3 regions of the Pseudomonas sp. S9 genome follow, and region 1 is predicted to be linked to each of the others. Evidence: predicted binding sites of a transcription regulator. Region 1 holds the regulator's gene; each other region holds the start of a gene.
The links. Region 1 encodes sigma-54, which starts transcription at its own class of promoters, with help from an activator protein. Its sites were predicted from a motif close to ANTGGCATNNANNTTGCTNT; they were not measured.

Region 1 (10,424 bases):
GCCTGATGGGCGTTCGTGCCACGGGTAACGGGCGGCGTGAGTCCTATGCGCACTTGCCCATGCCACGTATGACCAACACTTACATGCTGGCAGGCGAAAGCGATCCGCAAGAGATTATCCGTTCGGTGAAGAAGGGCCTTTACTGCGCCAATCTGGGTGGCGGGCAGGTCGATATCACCAGCGGCAAGTTCGTTTTTTCAACCAGCGAAGCCTATCTGATCGAAGATGGCAAGATCACCGCCCCCGTCAAGGGCGCAACCCTGATCGGTAACGGCCCTGAAGCCATGAGCCGGGTTTCGATGGTAGGGAATGACCTCGCGCTGGACAGCGGCGTAGGCACATGCGGTAAAGATGGCCAGTCTGTCCCGGTCGGGGTGGGCCAGCCTACCTTGAAAATTGATGCTATTACCGTCGGTGGGACCGGCGCTTAAGATTAAAAAGCTGCAATCTTTAATGCAAAAAGCTGCAGGGGGAGCCGTTGCAGCTTTCAGGCGCGGGAGGGACCCCGTGCAGTGGTGTTCGACAGGTCAGCGCAGGCCGCGCTTGCTCTCGTCCAGTTCGCGGATGTATTTGAAGATTTTACGCGAGGCCGTAGGCGCCTTGTTTTGTGCGGTTTCATGCTGGCCCTGGCGGATGAGTTGGCGCAGGTGCTGACGATCGGCCTCGGGGTATTCGCCGACGAAGCTTTCAAGGGTTTCGTCGTTGCCGTTGAGCAAGCGGTCGCGCCAGCGCTCAAGGTTGTGAAAGCGTTCGTTGTACTGGCGGGTCGAGGCGTCCAGTTGATCGAGCAGGGTCAGGATCGCGTCAGTGTCCTGATCGCGCATCAACCGGCCGATAAACTGGCTATGGCGTTTTTTCGCCGAATTAGCCGTGTGTTTGGGCGCTTCTGCCAGCGCGGTACGCAGCTCTTCGGTGAGAGGGAGTTTGTTTAGCAGGTCAGGCTTGAGGGCCGCCAGGCGTTGACCGAGCTCTTGCAAGGCATGCAGTTCGCGTTTGACCTGGGTTTTACTCTTCTCTGTGGAGAAGTCGTCAAGGTATTCAGACATGGGGGCGATCCAGTGGAAAACCCCGTCATGATAGCAGTTAGTTCCGAGTTGTAAGCGGTTGGGCCCGACAGGGTGCGGCTCACAACGAAAATAATTTCAGGAGTAGGTATGAGTTCAGTAGACGTCGTTGGCCCACAAGCGGTGCCGCAGTTACAGGCTCAGGTGGAGCAGATCATCGCCGAAGCCAGGAAGCAGGGCGCAAGTGCCTGTGAGGTTGCGGTTTCTGTTGAGCAGGGCTTGTCGACCACGGTGCGCCAGCGTGAGGTCGAGACCGTTGAGTTCAATCGTGACCAGGGCTTCGGCATCACCCTGTACCTGGGGCAGCGCAAAGGTTCTGCAAGTACCTCGGCCACGGGTGATGCGGCTATTCGGGAGACGGTAGCGGCTGCGCTGGCGATTGCCAAGCACGCCTCTGAAGATGAATGCGCGGGCCTTGCAGATGCAGCGTTGATGGCGCGGGATCTACCGGATCTGGATTTATACCATGGCTGGTCGATTACTCCCGAGCAGTCGATCGAACATGCCTTGCGCTGCGAAGGCGCAGCATTCGACGCCGACAAGCGAATCAAGAACGCCGATGGCACCTCCTTGAGTACGCATCAGGGCTGTCGTGTCTATGGCAACAGCAATGGTTTCATCGGCGGTTACGCAAGCACCCGGCACAGCTTGAGCTGCGTGATGATCGCCGAAGACAAGGGGCTGATGCAGCGCGATTACTGGTATGACGTCAATCGCCAGGGCGAACTGCTGGCCAGTCCGGAAGCCATAGGTGCGCGTGCGGCCATGCGTGCTGTCAGCCGTCTTGGTGCACGGCCGGTGCCAACCTGTGAAGTCCCGGTGTTGTTCGCCGCTGAGTTGGCCACGGGCTTGTTCAGCAGCTTTCTGGGGGCTATTTCGGGCGGCAGTATCTATCGCAAGTCTTCGTTCTTGGAAGGGGCTATTGGCCAGCAGCTTTTCCCGCAGTGGCTGAGTCTTGATGAGCGTCCGCATATTCCGCGGGCAATGGGCAGTGCGTCGTTTGACGGCGACGGCCTGGCGACTTATGCCAAGTCCTTTGTCGAGAACGGTGAGTTGCTGTCCTATGTGCTCAGCACTTATTCCGGGCGCAAGCTGGGCATGCCAAGCACCGCGAATGCCGGTGGCGTGCATAACCTGTTTGTCACCCATGGCGATGAAGACCAGCAAGCACTGATCAAGCGCATGGGACGTGGCCTGCTGGTGACCGAGTTGATGGGCCACGGCCTGAATATGGTGACGGGTGATTACTCACGCGGCGCCGGCGGTTACTGGGTCGAAAACGGCGAGATCCAATTCCCGGTCCAGGAAGTAACCATCGCCGGCAATATGCGGGATATGTTCAAGCAAATCGTTGCGGTAGGGAATGATCTGGAGTTGCGCAGCAGTATCCGCACCGGTTCCGTGCTGATCGAGCGCATGACAGTTGCAGGTAGCTGATCAAGCAGGGCGGATGATTTGTCATCCGCCCATTGGTTTGCGGCAATCGCGCACTATTCGCCTTCATCGAAGTAGTTGTTGATCAACTCGAGCAGGGCATCGAGCGCCTGTTCATCCTGCTCGCCTTCGGTTAGCAGGTGTACCGAGGTGCCTTTGCCTGCCGCCAGCATCATCACCGACATGATGCTTTTGCCGTCGACCAGGCTCTGTGATGTACGGCCAACCTTGATGCTGCAAGGATACTGTGTGGCAACGCCGACAAATTTGGCGGCAGCCCGTGCGTGCAAACCGAGCTTGTTGATAATGGTTACTTCGCAGGCGGGCATCGCGGCAATTCCTTAACTGAGGTCGCGGTGGCGAGTCTGGACGTTTTTGAGCTGGGCCTTGAGCGCTTTGCCCAGGCGGTTGGCGATATACACCGAGCGGTGATGCCCACCCGTGCAGCCAATGGCGATCGTCACGTAGGCGCGATTGCTGGCCGCGAAGCGTGGCAACCATTTGCTCAGGTAGGCATGGATGTCCTGATACATGTCCTGGACATCCGCCTGGCTGTCAAGATAGTCAATAACGGGTTTCTCAAGCCCCGAGAAATCGCGTAGTTCAGCGCGCCAATACGGGTTTGGCAGGCAACGCACATCAAATACCACATCTGCGTCAACCGGCATGCCTCGTTTGAAACCAAAGGATTCAACCAGAAATGCAGTGCCCGGATCCGGCTTGTTCAGCAGGCGCAAGGCCAAGGTGTCGCGCAGTTGGTAGAGATTCAGGTGGGTGGTGTCTATCTTCAGGTCGGCCAGATCAATGATTGGCTCAAGCAGCAGGGTTTCATCGGTAATGGCTTCCGCCAACGACCGATTGTCGTTGGTCAGCGGATGGCGCCGGCGCGTTTCAGAGAAGCGTTTGAGCAGCGTTTCTTCGTTGGCGTCCAGGTACAGCAGGTCGCACTGAACATTGCGCGCACGGACTTGTTCAAGCAACTCGGGAAACATGTTCAAGTCGCTTGGCAGGTTGCGGGCATCGATCGACACCGCGACATTGGGGTGAGCTGAATCTTTCTGCTGAAACGCTCGTTCAGCTAGCTGGGGAAGCAAGCTGGCCGGCAGGTTGTCTATGCAGTAGAAGCCGTTGTCCTCGAGTACATCAAGGGCGGTGCTTTTACCTGATCCTGAACGCCCGCTGACTATTATCAAGCGCATGTAGGTTCTCTGTCGTTTAGCTGTTGTTCTGTACGTCGACAACAACCTGGTACAGGGCTTCATTGCTTTGTGCCTGGCGCAGTCGCTCACGGACGTCGCTGCGGTCAAGCATGCTCGCTATTTGACGAAGCAGCTCTAGGTGTTCATCCGTAGCGGCTTCAGGAACCAGTAGCACGAACAGCAAGTCAACCGGGGCGCCATCAATCGCGTCGAAATCGACAGCTGAGTCGAGCTTGAGCAAGGCGCTGATGGGGGCATTGCACGCAGGCAAACGGCAGTGTGGAATGGCAATGCCATTACCAAAACCAGTGGACCCGAGTTTTTCGCGGGCGATCAGGCTTTCGAAAATGTCTTGTCCATCGAGGTCGGGCAATTCGCGCGCAACCAGGTTGGCAATCTGTTCGAGAACGCGTTTTTTACTGCCGCCCGGCACGTTCACCAGGGAACGGCCGGGGGTCAGGATATTTTCAAGTCGGATCATAGGAGTAGGGCGATATCAACGGGCCATTGCGCCCTGTTGACGGTCGAGCTGCTTTTCCTTGTGCTTGATAAGTTGTCTATCGAGTTTGTCGGTCAGTAAATCGATTGCTGCATACATGTCATCATGTTCGGCGTTGGCGACTATCTCGCCGCCTGCAATGTGTAAGGTGGCTTCGATCTTCTGCTTGAGCTTCTCGACCTCCATAATGACTTGTACGTTCGTAATCTTGTCGAAGTGGCGCTCTAGTCGACTGAATTTTTCGTCGATGTACTCGCGCAGGGCGTCGGTCACATCCAGTTGGTGTCCACTGATGTTGACTTGCATACCGCTTTCTCCTTGTTGCCGTGTGTAAGAGACAGGCCGAGTTGCCTGCCGCCGGAACACTGTGGCGCGTAAGACCCCCAGTAACCGAGCCTGACACCTTTACGCCCTTAGTATGGCTGCTTTTAGCTAAGAGCGGGTCAGTTCGATAGTGATTGAGACGATCTTCCTGTTCATCAGCTGTTACATCAATCGCTTGCGTTCACTTGAAGGCGCGATACCGAGTGATTCCCGGTATTTAGCAACTGTGCGTCGAGCTACTTGAATGCCTTGTGTCTCCAGTAAACCAGCGATCTTGCTGTCACTCAACGGCTTTTTTGCATTTTCCGCTGCAACCAGTTTTTTGATGATCGCGCGGATCGCTGTAGACGAGCATTCTCCGCCTTCGGAGGTGCTGACGTGGCTGGAGAAGAAGTATTTCAACTCGTAAATGCCACGGGGGGTGTGCATGAATTTCTGGGTGGTGACCCGGGAAATGGTCGACTCGTGCATGCCCACCGCTTCGGCGATATCGTGCAGCACCAGTGGTTTCATCGCCTCGTCGCCGTAGTCGAGAAAGCCCCGTTGATGTTCAACGATCTGGGTCGCAACCTTCATCAGCGTTTCGTTGCGGCTTTGCAGGCTTTTGATAAACCAGCGGGCTTCTTGAAGCTGGTTGCGCATAAAGGTGTTGTCGGCGCTCGAGTCGGCGCGGCGCACAAAACCCGCGTATTGCGCATTGACGCGGAGTCGGGGCATGGCTTCCTGGTTGAGTTCAACCAGCCAGCGCTCGTTGTGTTTGCGCACAATGACATCGGGTACCACGTATTCGGGTTCGCTGGACTCAATCTGCGAGCCCGGTCGTGGGTTGAGGCTCTGGATCAATTCGATGACCTGGCGCAGTTCGTCTTCCTTGAGCTTCATGCGGCGCATCAGCTGGCTGTAATCGCGGTTGCCCAGCAAATCCAGATAGTCATTGGCGAGTCGTTGGGCTTCGGCAAGCCAGGGGGTCTTGACTGGCAGCTGGCGCAGTTGCAGGGTCAGGCATTCGCGCAGGTCGCGGGCGGCAATGCCTGAGGGTTCAAACTGCTGGATGCGGTGCAGGACGGCTTCTATTTCGTCGAGTTCGATGTCCAGTTCCGGGTCGAAGGCTTCGAGAATCTCTTGCAGGGTTTCTTCGAGGTAGCCCTGAGGATTGATGCAGTCGATCAGGGTAACCGCAATCAGGCGATCCTTGTCGGACATGGGGGACAGGTTGAGCTGCCAGAGCATATGGCTCTGCAGGCTATCGCCGGTCGAAGTGCGCGTGGTGAAGTCCCATTCGTCGTCATCGCTGCTGCTGGGCAGGCTGCTGGCGCTGGTTTGGTAGACATCTTCCCAGGCGGTATCCACTGGGAGTTCGTTGGGGATACGCTCGTTCCACTCGCCATCCTCGAGGTTGTCCACGGTTTGCGGAGCATCCTGGAAGCTGGTTTCCTGGAAATTGTCCTGCTGTGCAGGCTGCTCGGCGGTGGCGGTCTCGGCGCCGTCGGCCATGGGGTCCGAGTTGTCGAAGTCTTCGCCGTCTTCCTGACGTTCGAGCATTGGGTTTGACTCCAGTGCCTCTTGGATTTCTTGCTGGAGATCCAGGGTCGACAGTTGGAGTAAGCGAATGGCTTGTTGCAGCTGAGGAGTCATCGTCAGCTGCTGGCCCATCTTCAGGACTAGCGATGGTTTCATTGCAGACCTTATTTACCGGCGTCTTTGCGCAATCCACTACAGGGCGCCTGATGGGCGCCTCAAGGAAGCAAATTATATGCCCGAATTGCAGTGCTTTGCCTAGCAGTTGACGCTAATCGGTTGAGAAAAACCGGGTTAAAGGCGGAATTCATGGCCCAGGTAGACTTCTTTTACCGTCTGGTTGGCCAGAATCGCTTCCGAGTTGCCTTCCGCAATGAGCTGGCCGTCGCTGACGATATAGGCTGTTTCGCAAATATCCAGCGTTTCGCGCACATTGTGGTCGGTGATCAGCACGCCGATACCCTTGGCTTTCAAGTGGTGGATGATTTGCTTGATATCGCCAACCGAGATCGGGTCAACACCGGCAAATGGCTCATCAAGCAAGATGAATTTCGGTGCTGTTGCCAGGGCGCGGGCAATTTCAACCCGGCGTCGCTCACCGCCGGACAGGCTCATGCCCAGGTTGTCGCGAATATGGTGAATATGGAACTCCTCAAGGAGGCTTTCCAGTTCAGCTTCACGGCCAGCACGGTCAAGTTCTTTGCGAGTCTCAAGAATTGCCATGATGTTATCGGCAACGCTGAGCTTGCGGAAAATCGATGCTTCTTGAGGCAGGTAGCCAATGCCGGCACGTGCGCGGCCGTGCATGGGCTGATGGCTGACGTCGAGGTCGTCAATCAGGATGCGTCCCTGGTCAGCCTGCACTAAGCCCACGATCATGTAGAAGCAGGTGGTCTTACCTGCACCGTTAGGGCCAAGCAGGCCGACGATTTGGCCGCTGTCGATGCTCAGGCTAACGTCACGGACAACCTGGCGGCTTTTGTAGCTTTTGGCCAGGTGTTGGGCTTTCAATGTAGCCATTAATTACTGCCCTTGGGTGGGTTTGTTCTTCGGCTGGATCACCATATCGATGCGTGGGCGCGGCGAGGTCACCTTGGTACCTGTTGCGCGGCCAGCGTTGACGATTTGGCGCTGCGTGTCGTAGACGATTTTCTCGCCTTCGAAGGTGTTGCCCTCTTGAATGACCTTGGCTTGGTCAATCAGGACAATACGTTCATTGGCTGCAAAATATTGGATGGTCAGGCCGTAGGCTTTGACGATTTCTTTGTCTACCGCAGGTTTCTGCTCATAGTAGGCCGGGCGTCCGACTGAAGTGAAAACGTCGATTTCGCCTTTGGCATTCTGGGTAATGGTGACCGTGTCACCGGTGATTTTCATCGTGCCTTGAGTGATGACGACATCGCCGCGATAAACCGCAACACCTTGCTTGTCGTCAAGTTCTGCGCTGTCTGCCTGCACGCGAATCGGTTGATCGCGGTCAGTTGGCAAAGCCCAGGCATGAACGCTTCCTAGCGATGCACCCAAGCTGAGCAGAAGGGGGAGGGTTTTAACGAACCTCATGCTGGCCTCTTACGTTGGACAGCAAGAGCATCCTGCTGTCATTTAAATACGCTTTCATTCCTTGCGCCGTGGTCACCCCATTGGCTGCGTCGATTCTAACGGCTTGCTGCGTCTGCGCATATTCCTTATCGGGAATTACAGTCAGGCGACTGGTCGTAAGCAGTGTTGGCCGCCCCTTTGCATCAGTGCGTTCAACGCGAACCTTGTCTATCAGCTCGACCTCCTTACCGCCCGGGGAGACTTCGCCTTTTTCACTTTGGACATGCCAGGGCAGCTCTGTTCCGCGGTATAGCAGCAAGTCGGGTTGTGTCAGGTAGGAGATGTCCGAGGCTTTGGCATGCTCGACTTTGTCGGCTGTGAGCTCGTAATGCAATTTCCCGTCGGGTTGATATTGCACGGTTTTGGAGTTGACCACATAAAAGTCAATTGTACTTTGCGACGTGGTCTTTGCAGGTTTGTCCGCGAAGCTGTCCGGGTTGATATTCCAATACCCGGCAGCTGCCACGAGCAGTACGCCGAGTATGAGGAGCAGTATGTTCAGTGGCTTGCGCATAGTTTGCTGTTCTACAGGTAGGCTGCTTGAGCCGCTTCAAGGGTGCCCTGGGCGAGCATGATTGATTCGCAGAATTCGCGTGCTGCGCCTTCTCCGCCCCTGGCTTGGGTTACCGCGAACGCGTGTTGACGCACAAAAGAATCAGCGTTGGCTACCGCGACACCCAGTCCCACCCGGCGAATCACTGGCAGGTCGGGCAAATCATCTCCCAAGTAGGCAACCTGTTCATAGTCTAGGCCGAGTTCGCCAAGGAGCTCGTCGAGCACTGCAATTTTGTCTTCTCGGCCTTGGTAAAGGTGTTGAATCCCCAGGTTTTGTGCACGACGTTCCACCACAGGGGTTTTGCGTCCGCTGATTATTGCGGTGCGTACGCCCGAGTTGATCAGCATTTTTATGCCGTGGCCGTCGAGCGTATTGAACGTCTTGAATTCGCTACCATCGACCAGGAAGTATAACTTGCCGTCCGTCAGCACGCCGTCAACGTCAAAAATCGCCAGTTTGATCGCACGGGCTCGTTCTTTGAATTCTGGGGTCATCACATTACTCCGGCACGTAGTAGGTCGTGCATGTTCAGCGCGCCAATTGGGCGGTCGTTGTCATCAACGACCACCAGCGAGCTGATTTTATGGTCTTCCATGATCTTCAAGGCCTCGGCGGCGAGCATTTCGGCGCGGGCGGTTTTGCCACGGGCGGTCATGACTTGATCGATGGTTGCTTCACGTAGATCAATTTCCCGATCCAGAGTTCTGCGCAAGTCACCATCTGTAAAGATTCCGGCCAGTAAGCCGTTTTCATCGATCACGACTGTCATGCCCAGGCCTTTCTGGGTCATGACCAGTAAAGCCTCGCGAAGCGAGGTGCCTCGCTTGACTGTAGGCAAGCCGTCGCCGGTATGCATGACGTTTTCCACTTTCAGAAACAAACGCCTGCCGAGGGCACCACCCGGATGCGAAAAGGCAAAGTCTTCAGCTGTAAAGCCGCGAGCCTCAAGCAGGGCGATCGCCAGTGCATCGCCCAGCACCAGCGATGCGGTGGTCGATGGAGTGGGGGCCAGGTTAAGCGGGCAAGCCTCTTTCGATACGCTGGCATCGAGATTGACTTCGGCGGCCTTGGCCAGAGCCGACTCGGGGTTGCCTGTCATGCTGATCAGTTTGATGCCCAGGCGCTTGATCAGTGGCAATAGGGTCACGATCTCAGCGGTCGAGCCCGAGTTGGAAAGCGCGAGTACTACGTCGTCGCGGGTGATCATGCCCATGTCGCCGTGACTGGCTTCGGCGGGGTGGAAAAAAAAAGCCGTGGGGCCCGTGCTGGCTAAAGTAGCGGCGATCTTGTTTCCGACGTGACCTGATTTGCCCATGCCGACCACAACGACCCGGCCTTTGCTTGAAAGGATCAGCTCGCAGGCGCGGATGAAATTGTCATCAATCCGAGGCAGCAGTTCTTCAACTGCTTCGAGCTCTAGGCGAATGGTGCGCTGCGCGGATTTGATCAGGTCGTTTGACTGGTTCATAGCGGTCGGCCAGGTCATGCTCTGTAAAAGCCAGCGATTATAGCCCGAAAGCGTTGCTGGCTCATCTTAGAATTGTGTCGCACTTGTGTGCTGGTTATGAGTATGAGTGCTTTGCTGTGTTTGCTAATATTGGGAGCGCTTCTGGGGGTGGTGGTATGCTGCATCCCCAATTCGGCCCTAATGGTTGGCATGGTGTCTTCGGTTTAATGCCGTGCGTCTACCAAAGGGAGTTGTTCGTAAGGAGTTTAGATGGGCGCCGATAGTCATTACGCGGTTGAGCTTAAAAACGTCAGTTTTAAGCGCGGTGACCGAGATATTTTCAAGAATATCGATGTGTGCATCCCGCGCGGCAAGGTGATCGGCATCATGGGGCCTTCCGGAAGCGGAAAGACGACCCTGTTGAGGCTGATAGCCGCTGAGCTTAAGCCCTCTGCCGGGGAGGTGTGGGTCAATGGAGTCAACCTGCCGACGTTGTCGCGCAGTGAGTTGTTCGACATGCGCAAGCAGATGGGCGTGCTGTTTCAAAGTGGCGCGCTGTTTACCGATCTCGATGTATTCGAGAACGTGGCCTTTCCCTTGCGTGTGCATACCAAGCTTCCAGACGAAATGATTCGCGATATTGTGCTGATGAAGCTGCAGGCTGTCGGCCTGCGCGGCGCAATCGACCTGATGCCGGATGAGTTGTCGGGGGGCATGAAGCGTCGCGTGGCGCTGGCGAGGGCCATTGCTCTTGATCCGCAGATTCTGATTTATGATGAGCCTT
Region 2 (10,424 bases), on a different contig from region 1:
GCTGCACCGGAAAACGCTACCCACTAAGCTCTTCCCGCCAGGGATGACTTGCAAAAAAACGCCTTCACTGGCGTTTTTTTGTGGCTGTAGATCAACGGCTGCCTGGTGTTAGCGATTAGCTGGCGGCATGGCAAAGTCCTGCTGTCGCCATGCTTCGTAAACGGCTATTGCAACGGTATTCGACAGGTTCAGGCTGCGGCAGCCTTCGCGCATCGGCAGGCGTACGCATTGCTCAACTGGCAGGGCATCACGCACCTCTTGTGGCAGTCCACGGCTCTCCGGGCCAAATAGAAAGGCGTCGCCGGGTTGGTAGCTCACCTCGTGAAAGCCTTGCGTACCCTTGGTAGTGAAGGCGAACACCCGAGGCTGGCCAATGCTGGCGAGGCAGCTCTGAAGGTCTGCATGACGCTGCAGTGTGGCGTATTCGTGGTAGTCCAGCCCTGCGCGACGCAAGCGTTTATCATCCAATTCAAAGCCAATTGGCTCGATCAAATGCAGGTTGCAACCGCTATTGGCACAGAGCCTGATAATGTTGCCGGTATTGGGTGGTATTTCTGGTTGAAAAAGGATGACGTGAAACATGCGCGGCTCCGAGCGTGAAGGCGGGCAATATTCTACTCCTGATATAGGCGATCGGCCTCGTCCTTGGTTGCGAGTGATTGGCTCTCTGGCCATTTTTGGCTTTTTGATCGGCTTGATGTTTGGTGATTTGTTTCGCCCGGATGCACTGCGCCTTGATCGAATCGAGGTGCGCGATGCTGGGCTGCAGCTGTGGTTCAACGAGCAACCAACCCCGCAAAGCGGTGAATACAACGGCGCTTATGTGCTGCGTTTGCGAACGCTGGGGCGTGAGCAGCAAGGCCAGTTGCAGCTCAATGGACGAGCGGTTAACTGGCGGCTGCAAAGAGATGAACGGGATATGCTGTTGACCGTTATTGCGGCCCGTCCCCTGCGCGGCGAATGGCGCGCTGATCAGGTAGACGGGCAATGGCGGCTGGATGTCAGCCTAGCGGAACAAAAAAAGAGGGGAATCCCCGGCCTGCCTGTACCAAGGCCCCCGAAACTGGAGTTACTTAGGTATATGCAGGCAGTGTGCCAACTTTTGCATTGTCGCTTGATGTCAGTAAAAACAGGCTGTTTTCGCCATTCAACGCCTATTGATCCGCGCTTTTGGTCACTGAAAGTGTCTCTGATGAGTGCATGCGCACTGTTTTGAGCGCTGTTATTGGGCATCGCTTAGTCGGCCGCGTAATGGATGGCGGCTGGTTTATTGCCAATGCTGCTGAGCCATGGCCCGTTGTTGTCAGTCATGCTCGGCAATATTCGCTTCCACAAGCCGTGCCAGTTGGCTCAGGGACTCTTGCCAGCCCAAATAGCACATTTCCTCTGGGATGGCAGAGGGAATGCCTGTTTGAACAATATGAACATCGGTTCCGCAGCTAACGGCTTTCAGGTCGATCGATACCAGCATTTCACCGGGTAGGTGCTCGCTGTCGAAGCGGTCTCTATGCTGGATCCGCTCGTGGGGTACAAGCTCGGTATATTCAGCACTAAAAGAATGGCTGCTTGCGCTGGCAAAGTGGGTGAAAGACATTCGATAGCCTCCACCCACACGGACATCCATTTCATGGACAGTCCCGATAAAACCATAGGGAGGCAGCCAGCGTTCCAGGGCGCCCTTATCGGTAAAGGCCTTGTAGATGGATTCAGGCGGTGCACGAAGCACGCGGTGTAAGCGGACTGTACCGGTCTTGTCAGGCATGAGGTTCTCCTGCGATTGGATCGCCGTCAAAGGCAGCACCCATCAGCCTAGTCCAAATCCAATGTATCGAATTGATCCCTGTGCATAAAAAAACGGGCCAAGGCCCGTTTTTGTGCTGCTTAAATGTTGATGACTGGTTTAGTTCTCATCGCTGTCGTCGTCATCGCCACCGTCGATGTTCATGCCCAGTTCTTTGATCTTGCGGGTCAGAGTATTTCGGCCCCAGCCCAGCAGGATAGAGGCGTCGCGGCGTCGGCCTGCGGTGTGCTTGAGGGCCGTTTCAATCATGATCCGCTCAAATGCCGGTACGGCTGTATCGAGCAGGTTTGACTGACCGCGTGCCAGCGACTGGTCGGCCCACTGGCGCAGCGCCTGCTCCCAATTACTGACCGGGGCACTGTCTTGCGGCTGCGACAGCAGTTCGGGCGGCAGGTCGTCGATGTGCACCTCGCGGCCAGAAGCCATGACGGTGATCCAGCGACAGGTGTTCTCCAGCTGGCGCACATTGCCCGGCCATGACAGCTGTTGAAGATAATCTTCGGTTTCGTTTTTCAGCAGCTTTGGCTCGACCGACAGCTCAAGCGCCGCGCGGCTGAGGAAATGGCGGGCCAGTGTTGGAATGTCTTCGCGGCGGTCTGACAAGCGCGGAATATGAATACGAATAACGTTGAGGCGATGGAACAAGTCTTCACGGAATTTACCGGCATGCACCAGCCCCTCAAGGTTTTGGTGAGTGGCGGCAATGATCCGCACATCAACCTTGACCGGTGTATGACCGCCCACGCGGTAGAATTCGCCATCAGCCAGTACCCGCAGCAGGCGAGTCTGGGTGTCGGCCGGCATGTCGCCGATTTCATCGAGAAACAGGGTGCCGCCATCGGCTTGCTCGAAGCGCCCGCGGCGCTGGTTGGCTGCACCGGTAAAGGCGCCTTTTTCATGGCCAAAGAGCTCGGATTCCATCAAGTCCTTTGGAATTGCCGCCATGTTCAAGGCAATAAAGGGCGAGGCCGCGCGCGGGCTGTGGCGATGCAGGGCGTGGGCGACCAGTTCCTTGCCCGTGCCCGATTCACCATTGATCAAAACCGTGATGTTGGAATGTGACAAGCGGCCGATGGCGCGAAACACTTCCTGCATTGCTGGTGCTTCACCGATGATTTCCGGTGTTTGCGCTTCAGCAACGGGCACGCTGAGGTTTTGCTGTTCCTGGGCGTGCTGGTTGGCACGCTTGACCAGTGACACGGCTTCATCAACGTCAAACGGCTTGGGCAAATACTCGAATGCCCCTCCCTGATAAGAGGCAACAGCGCTGTCGAGGTCCGAATGTGCGGTCATGATGATGACGGGCAGGCGCGGGTGCAGCTCTTGGATACGCGCCAGCAAGTCAAGCCCACTGACGCCAGGCATGCGGATGTCGGAAATAATCACATCGGGCTGTTGCCGGGCCAGGCGGTTAAGCAGGCCGTCGGCATTGTCGAAGGTTTGCGTGGCCATGCCTTCTTGCTGCAAGGCTTTTTCCAGTACCCAGCGGATAGAACGGTCGTCGTCGACAATCCAGACGGTTTCACTACGGCTCATGGCTGAGTTGCTCCTTGTTCCAGCGGCAGGAAGATCGTAAATACGGTATGGCCCGGATGGCTTTCGCATTCGATCAGCCCTTGGTGCTGACTAATAATGTTCTGGGTGATTGCAAGGCCAAGGCCGGTGCCGTCGGCGCGGCCACTGACCATGGGGAAGAAAATGGTTTCTTGCAGGTCCGGAGGAATGCCTGGGCCGTTATCGATGATTTCAATTTTGGTCACCAGGCGATGACGGACATGGCCAATGGTGAATTGGCGCAGCGCCCGTGTGCGCAGGGTGATGCGGCCCAGGCGCATATCACTGAGCGGGGAAAGCGCCTGCATGGCGTTGCGCACTATATTCAGCACGGCCTGGATCATTTGTTCGCGGTCGATCAACACGTCCGGGATGCTTGGGTCGTAGTCGCGCACCAAAGTAATGCAACCTTGGCTTTCGGCTTCAACCAGGCTGCTGACGCGTTCGAGCACTTCATGTACGTTGGTCATCGATAGCAGTGGCAGCTTGTTTTAACCAAGCATGCGATCAACCAGATTACGCAAGCGATCAGCCTCTTCAATGATTACGTTGGTGTAGTCCTTGAGGTTTTCCTCGGGGAGTTCACGGGCCAGCAACTGAGCGGCGCCACGGATGCCGCCCAAAGGGTTCTTGATTTCGTGAGCCAGGCCGCGCACCAGGAGTTTGGTGGTCTCTTGCTTGGACAGCTGGGCCTCTTCCTTGGTGATGCGCAACATGCGGTCACGTGGGAACACTTCGAGAAGCAACAGCGTCGCGCCGCGGCTGATTACTGGAGTGACGGCGTAGTCTACGGTCAGGTTTTGCCCGGTTATGGAGGTCAATACCGCTTCGCGCTTATTGAACGGATGGGCTTCTTCAACGGCTTGGCGCAAAGAACTCACGGCTTCAGCGGATTCAGTAAAGAGCTCGCTGATGAACTGCCCATGGCTGCGTTGGCCGCTAATGGCCAAAAGCATTTCGGCGGCTGGGTTCATGTACTCAAGGCGCAGTTCCGCATCGAGCAATAATGTGGCGGTTGTCAGGTTGTCGAGTAGCAGGCGGTGCAGTGCGTCGTTAATGATCATAGGCATCGGCTTCCGGCAGTGGTTATAAAAATGCAAGAAGCAAACCAAAGCCCTGAAAAGTAGCGTTTTCCCTGTGTAAATAGCGACAACGCCCACAAATAGATGTAGGCCGCCACGTGCAGGGCGACCCAAAACAGGGAGAGTATAGAAGTGACTGCCTTTATGTGCTCCTAAATGGTGCGTTTGCTACATAAAGGGAACGAAGGGGATGTCTCTTTCTTCTTCAGGCTTGTCTTTGAGTGGGCATTCAGGGCGCACGCCGTAGTCTTTCCGCTTGCAGGGATTGACCTGGCGTTTTTGCGCAAGCGAGGTGCGCAGCAGGTGAAATGGCTGGCTGGGTGTTCGTTCAATGATGCGCTCATGCTCATCGATGATCTCAACCGCCAACTGGTGCGTTCCCCTGTCGATATTTTCCAGCGGGAAAACCGGGCTGCGACCGGCCTCGCCAATGGCATTACCGTCGAGAATCAGGCGAAAGCGATGCCCGGGCAGCAGCTCGGGTTCGCTGGTGGCGCTGACAATCAGGTTACCGGCGTTATCGCGGATTGTTGCATCAGGTTGCGGCACCAGGATGCGTAGCATCTGGTAGGACAGCACCAGGGGTTGCTCGTCTACGACTTCTGGCTTGAGCTTGATGGTCGGAGTGATGCGATTGGTAGGTGCTATCTGCACCGGCTTGGCATTACCCCCCCGGGGTTGGTCGGTAAATACCCGGTTTCCTTCTGCATCTATATAGGTGTAGACCTGTGCCGACGCGGACAGGCTGCTCAGTAGCAATAAACAGGTTAAAAGTGCGCGCATCAAGGGGCTGGCTTAGGTCTTGGGGTGGGTTTGGGTTTAGGGGTGAATGCGGGACTGTTATTGGTGTTGACCCTTTGTACGGTGAATGTGCTGGTCTCGCTTTGCTGCACCGTGCCGCTGGTGCTGATTACCTGCACCGCGAGCGAGTGTTCGCCACGATCAACATTATTGAGCTGGAGTCGCGGCACGTTGCTGGGTTCGCCATAAGGTTGGCCGTCGAGCAGCAGCTGCAAGCGGTGCGCCGGTGACAGGCGTGGCTGAATGTTAACCCCGACGCTGAAGGTGCCGTTGTTGGCGCGCAGCGCGGCTTCATCTGGCAGGCCGGTCAGCTCCAGTACTTGATAGGAGGCCTGGACTTGCGTGGGAGCATTATCGCTTGCTTCACTTGTCGGTTGTTTCGGGGTTTTCATCTCCACCGTATTGGTTTTAGGCAGCTCGATGGTTTCGGTGTCTACGCCCTGTGGCGGTTCGTTAGTGAAAACGGTATTGCCGTTGGCGTCGGTGTATTTATAGATTTGCGCGCTGGCCGGCAGGGCGGCGGCGAGTATAAGGCAGGCAACTAGTGTGCGCATGAGCGATCCCTCAACGTGGCTTGTTGATTAAGATTGCACTGCGCGGCGTTACTGGCAAGTGTCGGCATGTTGCAGTGTGTGCGGGCGCATAAAACAATGGGCTGAGCGGTGCATTGGCAAAAACAAAAGGCCACCCGAAGGTGGCCTTTTTTCATACCGGCTGGATTAGACGCTGTAGTACAGGTCGTATTCCAGTGGGTGTACGAAGGTGCGAACTTTGATTTCTTCTTCGTGCTTGAGCTCAAGGTAAGCATCGATGAAGTCGTCGCTGAACACGCCGCCCTTGGTCAGGAACGCACGACCTTTGTCGAGCTCTTCCAGGGCTTCTTTCAGGCTGCCGCAAACCTGTGGGATCAACTTGCCTTCTTCTGGTGGCAGGTCATACAGGTTCTTGTCAGCTGCATCGCCAGGGTGGATCTTGTTCTGGATACCGTCGATACCGGCCATCAGCAATGCTGCGAAAGCCAGGTATGGGTTGGCTGCTGGATCCGGGAAGCGTGCTTCGATACGACGAGCTTTAGGGCTGGCAACGTAAGGAATACGGATCGAGGCAGAACGGTTGCGAGCCGAGTAGGCCAGCATTACTGGAGCTTCGAAGCCAGGGACCAGACGCTTGTAGGAGTTGGTCGATGGGTTGGTGAAGCCGTTCAGTGCCTTACCGTGCTTGATGATACCGCCGATGAAGTACAGGGCGATGTCAGACAGGCCGGCATAGCCTTCGCCGGAGAAGGTGTTCTTGCCGTCTTTGGAGATCGACATGTGAACGTGCTTGCCCGAGCCGTTGTCGCCGTACAGTGGCTTAGGCATGAAGGTAGCGGTTTTACCGTAGGCATCGGCTACGTTGTGTACGCAGTACTTCAGGGTCTGAACTTCGTCAGCCTTGTTTACCAGGGTGTTGAACTTGACGCCGATTTCGTTCTGGCCAGCAGTCGCCACTTCGTGGTGGTGAACTTCGATGACCAGGCCCATATCTTCCATGGCATTACACATGGCAGTACGGATTTCGTGGTCGTGGTCGCACGGCGGAACTGGGAAGTAACCACCTTTGACGGCTGGACGGTGGCCCTTGTTGCCGCCTTCGATGTCGCCGTCAGTGTTCCAGGAGCCTTGCTCGGAGTAGATCTTGAACATCGAGCCGGAGATGTCCGACTTGAACTTCACTTCGTCGAAGATGAAGAATTCTGGCTCCGGGCCAACAAATACAGTGTCACCAATGCCGGTCGACTTGAGGAACTCTTCAGCGCGCTTGGCGATGGAGCGTGGGTCGCGGTCGTAGCCTTGCATGGTGCTTGGCTCAACGATGTCGCAAACCAGAATCAGGGTTGGCTCTTCGGTGAATGGATCCAGCACGGCGGTTTCGTCAACCGGCATCAGGATCATGTCGGAAGCTTCGATGCCTTTCCAGCCATGAATGGAGGAGCCGTCGAACATCTTGCCGTGCTCGAAGAAGTCTTCGTCCAGCGCGTCGCGGGCTGGCATGGTTACGTGGTGCTGCTTACCCTTGGTATCAGTGAAGCGCAGGTCAACCCACTTCACGTCGTGTTCTTTAATAAGTTGAATCGACTTCGACATGCTGTCCTCCAGGCGGATAAGGCTCAATCTGTTGAGCCCACAAAATTCGGAAAAGCTCGGCGGATACTCCGCCAGTACTACCTGCCTCACAAGGGAGCAATTTGCATGCCAGTGCACTGTGATGGACTAAAGCCCGCAAACGCAGGCGCACCGGGGGATTATTCCCAGTTGTGCTGATATTGCTGCACCAAGCCGGTGCCAAATAAAACGACAAGGCACCATTATGGTGCGACGAAATGTTTAACTAAGGTTTTTGATCAAACCTTGCACAATTTCCGCTATAATCCGCGCCCCTGTTTTTTCGCGAGCTTGGCGCGCGTTGCTTCCATGAAACTGATCGTAAAAGTTTTCCCAGAAATCACCATCAAGAGTCGGCCTGTTCGCAAGAACTTTATCCGGCAGTTGGCGAAGAATATCCGCTCGGTGTTGCGCGATCTTGATCCGCAGCTCTCGGTTACCGGTGTCTGGGATAATCTGGAAGTTGAAACAACCCTGACCGATGCCAAGCTGCTGGGCGAACTGACCGAGCGTCTCCGCTGCACGCCGGGCATTACTCATTTCCTTGAAGTGAATGAGTATCCCCTGGGCGATTTCGACGATGTGCTGGAAAAGTGCAAGCTGCATTTCGCCGACCAATTACCGGGCAAGATTTTCTCTGTGCGCTGCAAGCGTGCGGGCAAGCATCCGTTCAGCTCGATGGACGTTGAGCGTTATGTGGGCAGCCAGTTGCGCCAGCAGTGCGGCGCTGCCGGAATCTCGCTTAAAGATCCGGATGTTGTTGTGCGCATGGAAATCCGTGACCAGCGCCTGTTTGTCATTCACAACCAGCATGACGGGCTCGGCGGTTATCCACTGGGCTCACTGGAGCAGACGCTGGTATTGATGTCGGGTGGCTTTGATTCGACCGTCGCCGCCTACCAGATGATGCGCCGCGGCTTGGTGACTCACTTCTGCTTCTTCAATCTAGGTGGCCGCGCCCATGAGCTGGGCGTGATGGAAGTCGCGCATTATTTGTGGAAGAAGTTCGGCAGCTCGCAGCGCGTACTCTTTATTAGCGTGCCTTTTGAAGAAGTACTCGGTGAGATCCTCGGCAAGGTCGATAACAGCCAGATGGGCGTGGTGTTGAAGCGCATGATGTTGCGCGCCGCCACCCAGATCAGCGACCGCCTGCAAATTGATGCATTGGTGACGGGCGAGGCTATTTCGCAGGTGTCGAGCCAAACGCTGCCGAACCTGTCGGTCATCGATGCCGCCACTGAGAAGCTGGTGTTGCGTCCGCTCCTGGCCAGCCACAAGCAGGACATCATCAATACCGCGACGCAGATCGGCACTGCCGACTTTGCCAAGCATATGCCCGAATACTGCGGTGTGATTTCGGTGAATCCGACCACCAAAGCCAAGCCCGACCGGATTGCCTATGAAGAAAAGCAGTTCGACATGGCGGTGCTTGAGCGAGCAGTACAGAGCGCAACCCAGTTGCCGATCGATAAGGTTATCGACGAGCTGGGCAAGGATATTCAGGTTGAGGAAGTCAGCGAAGTCCTCGCCGGTCACGTCATCATTGATATCCGTCATCCGGATAGTGTCGAGGACGAGCCGCTGCGGCTGCCTGGCACCGAAGTGCAGGAACTGCCGTTCTATGCACTCAACAGTCGCTTTAAAGAGTTGGATCCGAGTCGCCAGTATTTGCTGTATTGCGACAAGGGTGTCATGAGTCGCCTGCATGCCCACCACCTGCTAAACGAGGGGCATGCGAATGTGCGCGTTTATCGTCCGACATAAGACACCCGGGTTGAATGGCGGCAGCATCCGCCATCGCCCTCCCGACATACAGGCGGCGTAAAAGCTTCTGAGTCGCGAGCGGCTCAATGTGCTTTTACGTCGTCTAGCACAACCTTAATACTCGCCGTCTACACTATGCGGCAAACCGAATCCTCTGATCGAGATACACAAGTGATCGATAATCTACGTAACATCGCAATCATTGCCCACGTTGACCATGGTAAGACCACCCTGGTAGACAAACTCCTGCGCCAGTCCGGCACGCTTGACCGTAAAGAGCTTGAAAACGAGCGCGTGATGGACAGCAACGACCAGGAAAAAGAACGTGGTATTACCATCCTGGCGAAAAACACCGCTCTGAAATGGCACGACTACGACATCAACATCGTAGACACCCCCGGCCACGCCGACTTCGGTGGTGAAGTAGAGCGCGTAATGAGCATGGTTGACTCCGTGCTGCTGGTGGTTGACGCCCAAGACGGCCCAATGCCACAGACTCGCTTCGTAACCCAGAAGGCGTTCAAGGCTGGCCTGCGTCCTATCGTTGTAATCAACAAGATCGACCGTCCGGGCGCGCGTCCTGACTGGGTTGTCGACCAGATTTTCGACCTGTTCGATAACCTGGGTGCAACCGAAGAGCAGCTCGATTTCCCAATCGTGTACTGCAGCGCCCTGAACGGTATTGCAGGTCTTGAGCACGATAAGCTCGAAGAAAACATGGATCCGCTGTTCCAGGCGATCATCGACCACGTACCGGCTCCAGCCGTAGACGTCGATGGCCCGTTCCAGATGCAAATCTCGCAACTGGACTACAACAGCTTCCTGGGTGTTATCGGCATCGGTCGTATCGCTCGCGGCAAGGTCAAGACCAACACCCCGGTGACCGCTATTGGCACTGACGGCAAGAAGCGTAACGGCCGTATCCTCAAGATCATGGGGCACTCGGGTCTGCAGCGCGTTGAAGTCAACGAAGCGCAAGCCGGCGACATCGTTTGTGTCAGCGGTATGGACGAGCTGTTCATCTCCGACACCCTTTGCGATCCGACGAATGTTGAAGCCCTTGAGCCGTTGACCGTTGACGAGCCAACCGTGAGCATGACCTTCCAGGTCAACGACTCGCCGTTCTGCGGCAAGGAAGGCAAGTTCGTCACCAGCCGTAAGATCAAAGAGCGTCTCGACAAAGAGTTGCTGTACAACGTTGCCCTGCGCGTTGAAGAAGGCGATAGCGCTGACAAGTTCAAGGTTTCCGGCCGTGGTGAGTTGCACCTCTCGGTACTG
Region 3 (10,424 bases), on a different contig from region 1:
AAGCCATTGGCGGCTTGCTGGCGGGTGGCAAAACCATTTGCGGTGTGTTGCGCGAGCATGAACTGGCCTTTTTGTTCGGCAAGAGCGAAGCCGCCAACGTTGGCTCGGCGGCAGTGGTGTCCATCACTCATCAGGGCACCCATGGCGTCTTGGCCATTGGCAGCGCTGACCCGCAGCATTACAAAAGCTCCCTGGGCACCCTGTTCCTTGGCTACATAGCCGAAGTACTGGCGCGCGTACTGCCTCGCTTCGCCACCCCGCTTCGCTCGGTTCGCTAGGCGACTCAAACGCAGGGCGCGCGGCGCATCAGGAGTCAACATGCAAGCTCGCATCGACGCCTACCTCGAACACTTGCGCAGTGAGCGCCAGGTCTCAGCGCACACGCTGGATGGCTACGGCCGCGACCTGGGCAAGTTGCTGAGCTTTTGCCAGCGTGAACAACTGGCTGACTGGAACCAGCTCGACACCTCGCGGCTACGCCGCCTGGTCGCCCACCTGCACATGCAAGGCCAATCCAGCCGCAGCCTGGCACGCCTGCTTTCGGCCACACGCGGGCTGTATCGCTACCTGATTCGCGAAGGCCACTGCCAACATGATCCCGCCAGCGGCCTGATGCCGCCCAAGGGCGAGCGACGCCTGCCGAAAACCCTGGATGCCGACCGCACCGGGCAACTGCTTGACGGCGCCGTGGAGGACGACTTTATTGCCCTGCGCGACCAGGCCATGCTCGAACTGTTCTATTCCTCGGGCCTGCGCCTGTCCGAACTGGTCAGCCTTAACCTGGACGGGCTCGACCTGGCTGCGGGGCTGGTTCGTGTGCAGGGCAAGGGCAACAAGACCCGCGAACTGCCAGTGGGACGCATGGCTCGCCAGGCCCTGGAAAACTGGCTGCCAATGCGCGCCTTGAGCTCACCCGCTGACGGCGCGGTGTTCGTCATCAACAAAGGCCGGCGCATTGGCGCTCGCGCCGTGCAGTTGCGAGTGCGCCAAGCCGGGGTACGCGAGTTGGGGCAAAATCTTCACCCGCACATGCTCAGGCACTCATTTGCCAGCCACATGCTGGAGTCGTCGCAGGACTTGCGAGCGGTACAGGAATTACTCGGCCACGCCGATATCGCCACCACCCAAATCTATACCCACCTGGACTTTCAACATCTGGCCACGGTGTATGACAGCGCTCACCCAAGGGCCAAACGCAAAGGCAGTAGTGAATGACCATCAAGCTAATCACTTTTGATCTCGATGACACCCTCTGGGATGTCACTCCGGTCATGCAAGACGCCGAAGCCGCCCTGCGTAATTGGCTGACCATGTATGCACCAAAGCTGGGCGCGGTTCCGGTTGAGCACCTGTGGGAAATCCGTAATCAGTTGCTGGCACAAGAGCCCGCCCTGAAACACCGCCTGAGCGAGCTGCGCAGGCGTATCCTGCTCAATGCCTTGCTAGGTGCCGGCTATGTCGAGAAAGAGGCTTCAGCGCTGGCCGAGACCGGATTCCAGGTGTTTCTGGATGCCCGCCATCAAGTGGAACTGTTCGCCGAAGTGCATCCGACCCTCGAAGCTCTGGCCAGCCAGTTCCAGCTCGGCGTGATTACCAATGGCAATGCCGATGTCCGGCGCCTGGGCTTGGCCGACTACTTTCAGTTTGCCCTGTGTGCCGAAGACCTGGGGATTGGCAAACCCGACCCCAAACCCTTCCAGGAAGCACTCAGGCACGCAAATGTCAGTGCAGAGTTAGCGGTACATATTGGCGATCACCCAAGTGACGAAATCGCCGGTGCGCAAGCTGCCGGCATGCGCGCCATCTGGTTCAACCCACTCAACCGGACATGGCCCCAGCAGCCTGCCCCAGATGGCGAAATCAGCAGCCTGGCGCAATTGCCCGCCCTGCTTAACAGCTGGTTAAAGCCCTCGGGGAATTGATATCCAGCGACAAAAAAACCTGCACAAGGCAGGTTTTTTTGTTTCGGCGACCACTCAGATAGGGCGGCTGCCGTATTTGCTGTCGGGCTTTTTCGGCGGGTCAGAAACCAAATTGGGCTCGACCTCTTGCACCTTGCCGCCACGAGCCAGGAACTCTTCCATGGCCTGGGCCAGGGAATCACGGTCCTTTTGCTTGGCTTCGACGCTCGGCAGGTCTTCCGGATCTATCGCAGCCTTGGCTTTCTTGCTTTTGCTTTTGCCGGAAGGCGAAGATATATCGTCATCGCTATCGTCATCAACACTTGGATCACCATCGTCAGACGCAGCAAGATCCTCACCGTCGTCCTCGTCAGCACCATCCAACTCTTCTTGTTCGAGATCTTCGTCGCTCATGTTCAGCCTCATGAAATGCGAAAGCAGATTAGTTATAGCCCAGCTGCGTAAATTTCGTACACAGCCAGCAAAAATTCAAATGCCCTTGCCTGACAAAATCGCCTAGCACGCCCTTTGCCAGTCAGCCGGGCTGAGTGCAGTCACTGCAAAAAGACTGTACCCAACGGCGCGCATTCTAGCGTGACTCCAGAAAAAGCAAAGTAAAAGTAGCAGATTTCACGGCGTTGTTTAACAGCTCTGAATTGAAGACAAAAAAGCCCGGCTGCGCTATCTACTCAAGGTAAATTCGCTAGCCGGGCTGATAGGTTACTGATCTTGCGCGCCCCGTTATCTAATGCATGTTATTGAACGGGCTGTGGCGCGCAGATGCGTTGTGGAATCAAGACTTGGTAAATTCCGGATAGGCTTCCATACCGCATTCGGCAATATCCACGCCTTCGTACTCTTCTTCTTCGCTGACACGCAGGCCAATAACGGCTTTGATGATGGACCTGACAATCAGGCTGGCAACAAATACCCAGGCGAAGATCGAAGCAATACCCAGCAGTTGAGCACCCAGGGTTGCATCAGGGTTGTTCGGGCAAACAGCCAGCAGCCCCCAAATACCGCAGACGCCGTGCACCGAGATTGCACCCACCGGATCATCGAGCTTGAGCTTGTCGAGGCCGATAATGGCAAATACCACCAGTACGCCGCCAACTGCACCGATCAAAGTGGCTTGCATGGCGCCAGGGGTCAGCGGCTCAGCCGTGATTGCAACCAGGCCAGCCAGTGCACCGTTCAGTGCCATGGTCAGGTCAGCCTTGCCGAACAGGATGCGCGCAACCAGCAAGGCTGCAATCAAGCCACCGGCAGCGGCCATGTTGGTATTAACAAACACCTGGGCAACAGCGTTGGCATCTTCAATGGTGCTCATTTTCAACTCCGAACCACCGTTGAAGCCGAACCAACCCATCCACAGGATGAATGTGCCCAGCGTTGCCATCGGCAAGTTTGCACCTGGAATCGGGTTGATCTGGCCGTTAGCGCCATATTTGCCTTTACGCGCACCCAGCAGCAGAACACCTGCCAGAGCCGCTGCAGCACCCGCCATGTGCACCACGCCCGAACCTGCGAAATCGAGGAAGCCCGCAGAGTTAAGGAAGCCCGCGCCCCACTTCCAGAAACCCTGTACCGGATAGATGAAACCAGTCATCACCACCGCAAAGGCCAAAAACGCCCAGAGCTTCATGCGCTCGGCAACCGCACCGGAAACAATCGACATGCAGGTAGCCGCAAATACCACCTGGAAGAAGAAGTCCGAACGCAGCGAGTAATACGGTGCGTCATCACCACCTGCGAGAACAGCCTCAGGGGTATGCTCGCTACCGATCAGGAAACCCAGGCTTGGCAGGATGCCGCCTTCCGGGCTGGAATACATGATGTGGTAACCGATGACCAGGTACATGACGCTGGCAACCGCATACAACGCGATGTTCTTGGTCAGGATTTCAGTGGTGTTCTTGGCACGCACCAGACCGGATTCGAGCATGGCGAAACCCGCTGCCATCCACATCACCAATGCGCCGCATATCAAGAAGTAAAAGGTGTCAAAACCGTACGTCAATGCTGTCAATGCTGTGTTGTCCATATGTCACCTCGTGCCGTGCGCCTTATCAATAGCGCTATTCGGTTAGGGCGCCCGTGAAGGGCGCACTCTGTGTGCTTACAGGTTGTAGCCACGCTCGTTGTGCAGGGCGAGATCGAGACCAACAGTCTCTTCCTCATCGCTGACCCGCAGCCCCATTACCAGGTCGATTACCTTGAGGATCACGAAGGTCACAACCGCGGTGTAGACCAGGGTGAAAATCACGCCTTCAAACTGGATCCAGAGTTGTGCAGCGATATTTTCAACTTCACCAAAACCGCCCAGTGCAGGTGCTGCAAACACCCCAGTGAGCAATGCACCGACAATCCCGCCGATACCATGCACGCCAAAGGCGTCCAGCGAGTCGTCGTAGCCGAGCTTGCGTTTCAGGCTCGGGGCGCAGAAGAAAAAGATCACCCCCGCCGCCAGGCCAATAACCAGCCCGCCCATTGGGCCTGCGGTGCCAGCCGCCGGGGTGATTGCAACCAGGCCAGCCACCACACCCGAGGCAATCCCCAGTGCGCTTGGTTTGCCGTGTGTGATCCATTCGGCAAACATCCAGCCCAGTGCAGCGGCAGCCGTGGCGATTTGCGTAACCAGCATGGCCATGCCCGCAGTGCCGTTTGCTGCAAGCGCCGAGCCTGCGTTAAAACCGAACCAGCCGACCCAGAGCATGGCCGCGCCAATCAGGGTGTAACCCAGATTGTGCGGAGCCATTGGCGTGGTCGGATAACCCTTGCGCTTGCCCAGTACCAGGCACGCCACCAAGCCAGCTACACCAGCGTTGATGTGCACGACAGTACCGCCCGCGAAATCGAGCACGCCCCAATCCCACAGCAAGCCGCCCACGCCGCCCCAGACCATGTGCGCCATGGGCGCATAGACCAAGGTGAACCAGGCGGGGATGAAAACAAGCATCGAGGAAAACTTCATGCGCTCGGAAAAACCACCGACGATGAGTGCGGGGGTGATAATGGCAAAGGTCATCTGAAAGGTGATGAACACGCTTTCAGGAACCGCTGCGACCAGGCTGTCAGCCTGCAAACCCCTGAGAAATGCCCTGGACAAGCCGCCCACAAAGGAATTGAAGTTAACAACACCTTCTTCCATGCCTGTGGTGTCAAACGCCATGCTGTAGCCATAGATGACCCACAGCAGACTGACTAAACAGGTGACGGCAAAGCACTGCATCATCACGGACAGCACGTTCTTGGAACGCACCATGCCGCCATAAAACAGTGCCAGGCCAGGAATGGTCATAAACAGTACGAGCGCGGTGGCAACAATCATCCACGCGGTATCGCCACTGTTCAGTACAACCTCGTCGGCCATCGCAACGCTAGGCAAAACGAGGGACAAAAGGGCTCCTAGCCCTGCGATTTTTCGCAGAGTCATGGTTTAACTCCTGGGGCGGGGTTCGGTTTTTTTGGGGCTTAAATCGCGTCGGTATCGGTTTCGCCGGTACGAATGCGAATGGCCTGTTCCAGATTAACTACGAAAATTTTGCCGTCACCGATCTTGCCGGTGTTGGCAGCTTTAGTGATGGCTTCGATGACGCGATCCAGTTGATCGTCAGCAATCGCCACGTCGATTTTCACTTTTGGCAAGAAATCGACCACGTACTCAGCACCGCGGTACAGCTCAGTGTGGCCCTTCTGGCGACCGAAGCCTTTGACTTCAGTGACAGTGATGCCCTGCACGCCGATCTCCGACAGTGACTCACGGACGTCGTCCAACTTGAACGGCTTGATGATGGCAGTAACTAGCTTCATGTAACTCTCTCCCGTGTAAGGTGGACTTGCCCCAGGAATTGCAAACCCGAGCCAAGTCTAAGCGCAGTGTCTGGCTTTTGTAATGCATTGGCTGCTCTAAAGCGGCAAAACCAATACCCACCAACCGCTCCTGACGAAACACTCCTGTGCCCCGACTCACGCACCGGAACCGCATCAGTGCATCTCTCATCTGGAGCTAAGCAGAAAGCTTGCCAAGCATCATAAATCTGCTTAATTTCATGCACTTAGGTGCTTCTAGAGGCAAATCGCCAGGATTTTCGGCGATTTAACGCACAATAACGGTGCGGCACCATCGGGCGCAGCGCGCAATAATCGTGCAAGTGGTAAAAGCTGTTGCCTCGACGCTGCGTGTTACACTTTCAACCTACCGCTACCGGATGCTAATCATGTTGCCACCCAAAATCCTCCTCGACGCCCTCACCGCCGGCGCCTCGCGCCTGTTCAATGGCGATACGCCGTTGCCACGCGCTGAGTTCGAGGCGCAATTCAAAGCACTGATGCAAAGCGGATTCAGCAAACTGGATTTGGTCAGCCGCGAAGAGTTCGACAGCCAGATGGTAGTCCTGGCCCGCACCCGTGCACGTTTAGAGGCACTCGAAGCCAAGGTCCTTGAGCTAGAAGCCAAAGAGTCCCAGCCCGCCACCAAGCAGTAACCCCTCTAGACGCTTCCCTTGGCCGCAAGGCCTCTGTGCGTGCTCCTGTCCAAAATTCGGCGCCCCTCGCCACTCTTAACTGAAGGTGCCGACTGCGAGTGCACGGCGCTGAAAATCTTAACAATTCTTGCGAACAGCCCCTGCTCGCTACGCCCCTGAATAAAATCAACTTTCAACATCAGGCCTTGATAGCAGATGGATCTGTGCGGCCCCGATGCGCCTCGAAGATAACGACAGAGGAAGTCGATTATGAAGCGGACTACAAAAGACAACGCCCCCCTGACCTTTAACCTAAGGGCAGGACGCCAAGGCAATGCTCTCCAGAGCGTCTCATTCAGCGCCCTGCTGGTCTTGGTCCTTGGCGGCTCCAGCAGCGCCTATGCAGCCTGTGTCAACCGGCCAGGAATAGGCGCCACCGAAGGCTCGACCTGCACCAGCGCCGGAACAAGCTTTAGCTCCGACACCATCAATGTACCAATCCGCAGCAGCGCCAAAAGCTCGCTGACGCTGACCGCTCCAGAGGTCAGCGCCGAGGTTTTGCCAAGTACGCCTGATGGTAATCGCGCCGTGGTATTTGCCCGCGATGCTGCCTTGAATATCGAAGGCAGCCTTACCAGCATCCTGAACGGCGCAGAAGGCACCGAAACCGGTCAACTTCTACGCTCGACCCTGGGCGGCTCGATTGTCGTCGGCGGCGATACCCGCCTGATCACCACCCAGGCGGATGCCATCGCGATTGACGCCAACCGAGGCAACATTTTGCTTAAAGGCAACCTCGATGCCGTCTCGCGCGGGCGCGCAGGAACCAGCAATAAGGCTGCGGTAAGACTCGGGCAGGGTTTACGCGCAAGCAACGGCGCAAGCATCAGGGTTCAAGGCGACACCCAGCTTGATGTGGTCAGCCGCGCGATTGAAGCCAACGGCACACCAGGCTCACAAATCGAGCTGACCAACCTCAGAAGCCGCTCCGAATCCTTTGGCATTATTGCCACGGGCGAGGATAACGCCGTGGTGGTCACCGGTGAGCAGGTCGATATCCAGGTCAGCGGCGACAACAGCGAAGGTATATACGTCGCCGAAGGTGCCAATGTGATCATCGACAGCGCAGGTGGCAATACCCGCAACGCCAAGGACTCGACAATTGTGTTCAATACGCCCGGCGCCAGCCTGGTCACGCTGGGCGATGCCTCAGACGCCTTGCGCGTACAGAACAGCAGCGGTGATGCACGCATCCTGATTGGCGCAGGCACTATTACCACCGGCACCACCAACAGCGGCTATGACTCCGAGGGCGCTTTCGCGCTGGTCCGCGGCGGCCCGGGCGTCGCTCAAGTCGACATGAGTGGCGGCAGTATCCTCACCTTTGCCGAAGAAGCCGAAGGCATCGCTGTTCAGGCGGATAACAACGCTGCCAGCAGGATCGACAATGACAGCATCATCAACTTCAGCGGCGGCAGCGTCACCACCAGAGGTAATAGCGCCGTCGGCTTGCTGGCGCAGAGCGATCCGTTGAGCAAAGGCAATGTCACCATCAACCAGTCTGGCGGCAGTGTCACCACCAGCGGCACCGGTGAACGGCAGCAGCTTAGTCACGGGATCCTGGCTGAAGCCACCGGCTCAGGTAACAGCACCATCAACCAAAGTGGTGGCACGGTCAGCACCACGGGAAATGGCAGCCATGGCCTCTATGGATACTCGATTAGCGGCGATGTGAACATCAACCAGGGCGCAACGGCGAGCGCTCAGGCCAGCGGCGAAAATGCTTCGGCGCTGGTGGCCGAGGCCGTATCGCCAGAGCAACGCTATGCAATCAAGGCGGCCGGCACATTGATTGGCGGCAGCGGCCAGGGCGCAGGCATCAGAACCAGCACCCAAGCCAACGGTAGCCTTGAGCTTGGTGCAACGGCCAAGGTTAGCGCCGCCTCGGGAATCGCCATTCTCGACGGCAGTGGCAACAGCACTATCACCAGCGCGGGCACTATCACTGGAGACATACTCACCAATGCCGGCGACGACCAACTGAACCTGTTGGCCGGCAGCGTGACCAACGGCAGCGTCATCATGGGTAAGGGCGACGACCGCGCAACCATTGAAGATGGCGCAGACATCACAAGAGTCAGTCTTTTCGATGGTGGCGAAGGGGTGAACGACAGCCTGAGCTTTGCCGGTGGCGAACGAAATATCGCTGCGGATAGCCTGCAGAACTGGGAAACAGTGGTTCTCGATGCAGGTGCCCGCATCAACTTCGACTCTCCAGGTCTCAGCGTTGGCAGCAGCGACAATGCAACAGAGCGCGGGCTGATCATCAATCAGGGTGCAACCCTGCGCGCCCGCCAGTCGAGCTTTACCGTCAGCGGCGACGTGAACAATAGTGGCACCATCGACCTGCAAAACAACAGCGCAGGTGATCGTTTTGTCATCGCAACCAATCCAGGCGACGCCTCCGGCAATTACCACGGGCAAGACGCCAGCCTGAAAATCGACACTGTACTCGGCGGCGATAACTCGCCAACAGACAAGCTGGTGATTCAGGGCGACTCAACCGGCAGCACCAGGCTTAGCGTCAACAACCTCGGCGGCAGCGGCGCCCAGACCGGCAATGGCATCGAAGTGGTGCAGGTCGCCGGAAACTCAAACGGGGTCTTCGCACTCAATGGCGACTACATTACCAAGGACAACCAACAAGCCGTTGTCGCCGGCGCCTATGCCTACACGCTGCACAAGACAGAAACTGGCGACTGGTCCCTGACCTCGGCCATTACCGCCTCCCCCGATACTCCTGTCGATCCGCTGGTGCCAGTGACGCCGAGCGAGCCGCGCTATAGCCCTAGCGCTGCACTCTATCAACAATATGGCCAAGCGTTGCTCGACATGAACAGCCTGCCGACCATGCAACAGCGTGTCGGCAATCGCTACTGGCATGCCGCCGACGGCACGGCTCAAGGCCGTACAACCACCAGTATTGACGGCGAGCAGACCTACATCGAAAACGGCGCAGGCTGGGCCCGTGTGGAGGGCAGCTACCAGCGTAACAGGCCCAATGCCGGAACGATCGATGCCGACTCAACAACCAATCGCTGGAAAATGCAGGCTGGCCTCGACGCCTTGCTGAATGAAGACCAACAAGGCAACAAGCTGATTGGCGGGCTAACTGCGCACTACGGCACCTCGTCGTCCCAGGTTGAATCGTTTTTCGGGGATGGCAATATCGACAGCCGTGGTTATGGTGTCGGCCTGACGCTAACCTGGCTGCAGGAAAATGGTTTCTATATTAACTCGCAAGCCTCGGCAACCTGGTACAAAACCGATATCGACTCTGACGAAACAGATCATCAGTTAGCCTCGGACAATGATGGTTTCGGCTACCCCTTCTCGGTCGAGAGCGGCAAGCAACTTAAGCTCAACGAAACCCTGAGCCTGACGCCCCAGGCACAGTTGATCTACTCCAAAGTTGATTTCGACAGCTTTACCGATGAGTTCAACACCCACACCTCATTGGACTCTGCCGACAGCCTGCGCTCACGCCTGGGTGTTTCGCTGGATCATGACAGCCGTTGGCTGGACGACACCAACAAGATCCGCCGTAGCCATGTCTACGCAATCAGCAACCTGTACTACGAGTTCCTCGATGGCACCAAGGTTGATGTTGCCGACGTAAAGCTTAAAAATCGTCCAGAGCGGCTCTGGACTGGCCTCGGCGTGGGCGGAAGCTACAACTGGAATGAAGACAAGCTCTCGCTCTACGGCGAGGTGTCTGTCGACTCATCCGTGAATAATTTCGGCGACAGCACGGCCGTCAACGGCACCGTCGGCATGCGCCTGAGATTTTGACCCTCAGTCACCGATAACGAAAAACGGAGCCCTCAAGCTCCGTTTTTTATTGCTCAACACCGCTGCATAACTGAACTAACCGGTTGCGCACCACTCCAGCGCAACCTGCTACGCTCGAAATATCGCAGGAAGCGATAGCCCAGACTTCAAGGAGCGAACGATGTCACTGGCCATAGTCCACAGCCGTGCCCAGGTGGGTGTTGAT

Region 2: a site for sigma-54 is predicted at 7,458-7,477, ahead of glnA (glutamate--ammonia ligase). Genes of this name have one in related genera too.
Region 3: a site for sigma-54 is predicted at 5,912-5,931, ahead of glnK (P-II family nitrogen regulator). Genes of this name have one in related genera too.

The regions. Positions count from the first base shown of each region.
Region 1 covers NZ_AFFX01000011.1:176,798-187,221, forward strand. The annotation lists gene tldD (metalloprotease TldD) at 1-431, shown strand, start outside; gene yjgA (ribosome biogenesis factor YjgA) at 528-1,046, opposite strand; gene pmbA (metalloprotease PmbA) at 1,155-2,501, shown strand; gene PSES9_RS0119560 (HPr family phosphocarrier protein) at 2,555-2,827, opposite strand; gene rapZ (RNase adapter RapZ) at 2,840-3,697, opposite strand; gene ptsN (PTS IIA-like nitrogen regulatory protein PtsN) at 3,714-4,178, opposite strand; gene hpf (ribosome hibernation-promoting factor, HPF/YfiA family) at 4,194-4,502, opposite strand; gene PSES9_RS0119580 (RNA polymerase factor sigma-54) at 4,683-6,197, opposite strand; gene lptB (LPS export ABC transporter ATP-binding protein) at 6,333-7,058, opposite strand; gene lptA (lipopolysaccharide transport periplasmic protein LptA) at 7,062-7,598, opposite strand; gene lptC (LPS export ABC transporter periplasmic protein LptC) at 7,585-8,151, opposite strand; gene PSES9_RS0119600 (KdsC family phosphatase) at 8,163-8,687, opposite strand; gene PSES9_RS0119605 (KpsF/GutQ family sugar-phosphate isomerase) at 8,687-9,661, opposite strand; gene PSES9_RS0119610 (ATP-binding cassette domain-containing protein) at 9,911-10,424, shown strand, end outside.
Region 2 covers NZ_AFFX01000008.1:146,853-157,276, reverse strand. The annotation lists gene secB (protein-export chaperone SecB) at 1-27, shown strand, start outside; gene trmL (tRNA (uridine(34)/cytosine(34)/5-carboxymethylaminomethyluridine(34)-2'-O)-methyltransferase TrmL) at 109-582, opposite strand; gene PSES9_RS23780 (hypothetical protein) at 581-1,216, shown strand; gene PSES9_RS0115970 (SRPBCC family protein) at 1,304-1,762, opposite strand; gene ntrC (nitrogen regulation protein NR(I)) at 1,901-3,337, opposite strand; partial or broken gene glnL (nitrogen regulation protein NR(II)) at 3,334-4,419, opposite strand; gene PSES9_RS0115955 (DUF4124 domain-containing protein) at 4,606-5,220, opposite strand; gene PSES9_RS0115950 (DUF4124 domain-containing protein) at 5,220-5,792, opposite strand; gene glnA (glutamate--ammonia ligase) at 5,958-7,364, opposite strand; gene thiI (tRNA uracil 4-sulfurtransferase ThiI) at 7,692-9,146, shown strand; gene typA (translational GTPase TypA) at 9,318-10,424, shown strand, end outside.
Region 3 covers NZ_AFFX01000010.1:63,516-73,939, reverse strand. The annotation lists gene PSES9_RS0117890 (DUF484 family protein) at 1-278, shown strand, start outside; gene xerC (tyrosine recombinase XerC) at 319-1,215, shown strand; gene PSES9_RS0117880 (HAD family hydrolase) at 1,212-1,922, shown strand; gene sutA (transcriptional regulator SutA) at 1,977-2,315, opposite strand; gene PSES9_RS0117870 (ammonium transporter) at 2,695-3,945, opposite strand; gene PSES9_RS0117865 (ammonium transporter) at 4,021-5,337, opposite strand; gene glnK (P-II family nitrogen regulator) at 5,376-5,714, opposite strand; gene PSES9_RS0117855 (accessory factor UbiK family protein) at 6,122-6,388, shown strand; gene PSES9_RS24360 (autotransporter family protein) at 6,638-10,219, shown strand; gene PSES9_RS0117840 (YifB family Mg chelatase-like AAA ATPase) at 10,380-10,424, shown strand, end outside.